2 regions of the Lysinibacillus sp. NPDC059133 genome follow, and region 2 is predicted to be linked to the other one. Evidence: a T-box and tRNA genes for the amino acid it is inferred to sense, from the RefSeq annotation. Region 2 holds a T-box; the other holds one or more tRNA genes.
What was found. A T-box is a leader RNA that pairs with one kind of tRNA and senses whether it is charged. The one in region 2 lies ahead of tyrS (tyrosine--tRNA ligase), so its partner is inferred to be a tRNA-Tyr.
Positions count from the first base shown of each region.

Region 1: it encodes a tRNA-Tyr, which carries the amino acid that the T-box ahead of tyrS (tyrosine--tRNA ligase) is inferred to sense. The anticodon was not compared.

Region 1 is NZ_JBHZDH010000066.1:1,278-3,749, reverse strand. It holds gene rocF (arginase) at 1-765, opposite strand, end outside; tRNA gene ACFXN8_RS23380 (tRNA-Lys) at 940-1,012, opposite strand; tRNA gene ACFXN8_RS23375 (tRNA-Gln) at 1,027-1,101, opposite strand; tRNA gene ACFXN8_RS23370 (tRNA-Tyr) at 1,119-1,202, opposite strand; tRNA gene ACFXN8_RS23365 (tRNA-Val) at 1,217-1,292, opposite strand; tRNA gene ACFXN8_RS23360 (tRNA-Glu) at 1,365-1,439, opposite strand; tRNA gene ACFXN8_RS23355 (tRNA-Asn) at 1,568-1,644, opposite strand; gene mbcS (acyl-CoA synthetase MbcS) at 1,911-2,472, shown strand, end outside.
Region 2 is NZ_JBHZDH010000003.1:174,650-177,121, forward strand. It holds gene tyrS (tyrosine--tRNA ligase) at 1-1,192, opposite strand, end outside; T-box leader at 1,266-1,469, opposite strand; gene ACFXN8_RS03315 (transglycosylase domain-containing protein) at 1,572-2,472, shown strand, end outside.

The sequences.
Region 1 (2,472 bases), on a different contig from region 2:
CAAATGGCTTTCTCGATACGTAATCCCACCAGGTACAGGTGTCCCAACCCCTGGAGTATAAAGTGGATCTAATCCATCTAAATCAAGTGATAAATGCAAACCATCTATATCGCGCGCTCTTAAATAGGCAAGAGCATCTTCCATTACACGCGTCATCCCAAGACGATCTACCTCGTGCATTGTATACACCTTGATTCCTTGCTGACCAATTAATTCACGTTCACCTGGATCTACGGAACGTGCTCCAATAATAATGACGTTTTCAGGTTTAATTTTCGGTACATTATTACGAATTTTCACTAAGCGTTCATGACCAAGGCCAATGCTAACTGCTAACGGCATACCATGTATATTACCAGAAGGTGTCGTTTCAGGTGTGTTAAGGTCAGCATGTGCATCGAACCAAATAACACCTAAATTTTTATATTGCTCACTAAGTCCTGCAAGTGTACCAATAGCAATACTATGGTCGCCACCGAGTACAAGTGGAAATGACTTTTGTTCCACTGACTTATTTACACTATTCGCCAAAGATGTACTTACATCGATAACTTCCTCTAAATTCAGAAGTTGTTTATCAACAATAATACCCCCTTGTTTTTGACTAACACGTATATCCCCTTGATCATGTACTACATGCCCAATTGCCTCTAAGCGTTCTACAACACCTGCGTAACGGATGGCACTCGGTCCCATATCTACCCCTCTACGAGTTTGCCCATAATCTGTTGGTACCCCAATAATAGAAATATTTAGTTTATTCATTTTTTCATACCCCCTTGTACTTGTAAGTCTATTGTAAAGCCTGTATCCTACCTGGCTCAACCTCACAATTTTATGAATATTTATACAATTAAGAAGAGCATAAAAAAATCTCCTGCTGTTTTCAGCAAGAGATTAGTATCTGTAGTTAATGTTACACTTTTTATTCAATAAAAGTGAGCCATGAAGGACTCGAACCTTCGACCCTCTGATTAAAAGTCAGATGCTCTACCAACTGAGCTAATGGCTCAAAAAATATAAAAATGGCTGGGGTACTAGGATTCGAACCTAGGCATGACGGAATCAAAATCCGTTGCCTTACCGCTTGGCTATACCCCAATCATATATAAAAAAACTGGTGGAGGGGGACGGATTCGAACCGCCGAACCCTAAGGAGCGGATTTACAGTCCGCCGCGTTTAGCCACTTCGCTACCCCTCCGAAATAACACATTATGGTGGAGGATGACGGGCTCGAACCGCCGACCCTCTGCTTGTAAGGCAGATGCTCTCCCAGCTGAGCTAATCCTCCATAGAAACAGGTGTTTATTTCTTCACAGTTAATTTTTTTTTAAACCTTCGCATTACTACAAAGTTTTATAAATGGTGACCCCTACGGGATTCGAACCCGTGTTACCGCCGTGAAAGGGCGGTGTCTTAACCACTTGACCAAGGGGCCATTTTTCAAATGTCTCGAACAAGACAAGAATTATGATAACATTATTTACTGATCGATGCAATACTTTTTTATACTTTTTTATACTTTTTTTATATGTATAACATCACCATTATAAATGGGCAAAAAAATGGCTCCGAAGGCAGGACTCGAACCTGCGACAACCTGATTAACAGTCAGGTGCTACTACCAACTGAGCTACTTCGGAACAATACTATTCAATTCGGTTTTTAAAACCTCTTAAGTACATTTATTATTATAGCAAGCATTATAAATTATGCAATACTTTTGTGAAAATTTTTATATTTTTTGTCGAAGTATACCTTCACATCCACCTGAACCCTAATAGTTCTCTATTAAATCTAATATTTCTATTTTATGTATAGAATATTCTTGCTGTATATTATTGTAATTGTTAAAATGGAGATAGTTTTATGAATTTTCTATTAAATTTGTTTGGGGAGGAATGTTCACATGGTAACAAACGATTTAATTGCACCAGAATTCTATAACATCACAGAGGAATTAGAGAAATTTTCCCAAGATAGTGATCGTCAAGCAATACGATGGCTAAATACTCAACAGGAACGCCGAACAATTTCCTATGTTGAACTTGTTCAAAAAATGAATCAATATGCGAATGTCTTAACGAAGAAGGGGCTTCAAAAAGGAGATCGCGTATTAGTTATTATTCCACGTCTGCCTGAGGCTTATTTTGTCTTTCTTGGCTGTCTAAAGGCTGGAATTGTTCCTATTTCATGCTCAGAAATGTTACGTGCAAGTGATTTAGAATATCGTATGGAGCACTCTTCCGCAAAGGCAGTAATTGCCTATGAAGTGTTCACTAGTGAAGTAGATCGTATTACTTCTTCAGTAGAGGCTTTAAATAATAAACTAGTCATAGGTACTGCTACAGGTGATTGGACGTCTTTAAATGAATTGGCTAGTACACAACCGGATACATTTAAAGCAGCGGCGACGAAAAGAGATGATATGGCATTTCTTTCTTATACATCAGGCACGACTGGTAAACCAA
Region 2 (2,472 bases):
CGTCGATCACATATTCTAATTCAGTGACCTTTTCACCATTCACGCTAATTGCACCATTTGTTACGTCTTCACGAGCTTGACGTTTTGAAGGAGAAATACCCGCTTCCACAAGTAAGTCCACGATGTTTTTATCTTCTTTCGCCATTTCAATAGAAGGAACATCTTTAAACGCATCCTTCATTTCATCAGCAGAAAGTGCTTTTAAGTCACCCGAGAATAAAGCAGCTGTAATGCGGATTGCTTGGTCTAATGCTTCTTGACCATGAATTAAGCGAGTCATTTCTTCAGCTAGTGCTTTTTGTGCCTTACGTAAATGTGGCTCCCCTTCTACAGATACTGCTAAAGCTTCAATCTCTTCACGAGAAAGGAATGTAAAGATTTTTAAGTATTTTACAACATCAGCATCCGCAGCATTAATCCAGAATTGGTAGAACTCATATGGAGATGTTTTCTTGCTATCTAACCATACAGCTCCACCTGCTGTTTTACCAAATTTCGTACCGTCTGCTTTCGTTACTAAAGGAATTGTTATACCAAAAGCTTTCGTCTCTTCCTCATGTGTTTTACGAATAACTTCTAAACCAGTTGTAATATTCCCCCACTGGTCAGAGCCACCTACTTGAATGCGACAGTTGTAATGGTTGTATAAATGATTGTAATCAATACCTTGAATTAATGTATACGCAAACTCAGTAAATGAAATCCCTGTATCAAGGCGTGATGCAATCGTATCCTTTGCTAACATGTAGTTCACGTTAATTAATTTCCCATAATCACGTAAAAACTCAATCGTATTTATATTGCCAATCCAGTCACGGTTATTAACTAACTGCGCACCATTACCATCTTCTGCAAAGTCAAAAATACGCTCTAATTGGCTACGGATACCTTGAACATTTTTATCAATTTGCTCAACTGTTTGTAATTGGCGTTCTTCAGAGCGACCAGATGGATCTCCAATCATACCAGTCGCACCACCAACTAACAAAATTGGACGGTGGCCCGCTTTTTGGAATCGACGTAGCGTTAAAAGAGGCACAATATGTCCAATATGCATAGAATCCGCAGTTGGATCAACACCACAGTATAAAGAAACAGATTGTTCATCTAATAATTTGACCATACCTTCAGCATCAGTTTGTTGGTATAACAATCCGCGCCATTCTAAGTCTTGTAATAATTCATTCGTCATTTTTATTCCTCCTAATTGTTTAATAATTCCGTGTAGGGAGAAACAAAAAAGTCCCTACACGCAAAAAATTGCATGCAGGGACGTTAAAAACTAACGCGGTACCACCCAGCTTGAAGATGTCATCCATCTTCCTCTTCATTCAACCGCCTTTATCGCAGGCGCGCACGTCTAAGCTCCAAGCACGTAATTCGTCTCTACATTATGACCAGCTTTCACCAACCGCCGGCTCTCTATACAGGGAATATAGACACTACTGCAAGCTCTTCTTCACTAGAAAACTATAAGCATTATTCTAAACGATTCTTTTTCATTGTCAATAATTATGTTCGACCTAAATCAATATGTGCTATAATAGACAAGATTTTAGGAGGTCGATACATTGAAAGATTGGATTGAGAAAATCAATGCAAAGATCGATGATTTAATTCAACAAAAATGGATGAAGAAATTACGTATTTCAGGAAGTGTTGCCTGGAACTTATTTTTACTATTTTTAGTCTTTGCATTGGTAGGCACTGTATTTGCCGGTTCAGTTGGCGCTGGTTATTTTGCTTCACTTGTAAAAGAAGAGCCACTACGCTCTAAGGAAGAATTAAGAAAAGAAATTTTCAACTACGATTCAACAAGTGAAATTTATTTTGCCAACGATATTTATATCGGAAAATTACGTACGGATTTAGACCGTCGAGTAACAACATTAAACGATGTCGCACCTGATGTTGTGAATGCGGTATTAGCGACAGAGGACGAGTATTTCCGTGAACATAACGGAATAGTTCCGAAGGCCGTCATCCGTGGGCTAGTTCAAGACGTAACCAACTCTTCCACACAAACTGGTGGCTCTACATTAACACAACAGCTTATTAAAAACCAAGTATTAACAAATGAAGTATCTTATGAACGAAAAGCAAAAGAACTTTTACTTGCAATGCGTTTAGAGCACTTTATGAAAAAGGAAGAAATTTTAGAGGCCTATTTAAACATAATTCCTTATGGTCGTAATGCTTCCGGTCGAAACATTGCAGGAGTAGAAACAGCTGCTGAAGGTATTTTCGATGTAAAAGCAAAGGATTTATCGCTTCCTCAAGCAGCGTATATAGCTGGTATTCCTCAATCACCTTTTGCTTACACACCTTTCACAAATACAGGTGTACTTAAAAGTAAAGAAGCTCTTCAACCGGGTATTGATCGTATGAAAACTGTACTTTATCGTATGAAAGACGCAGGTTATATTAACGAAGCTCAATATAAAGAAGCACTCGCTTACGATATCACTGCTG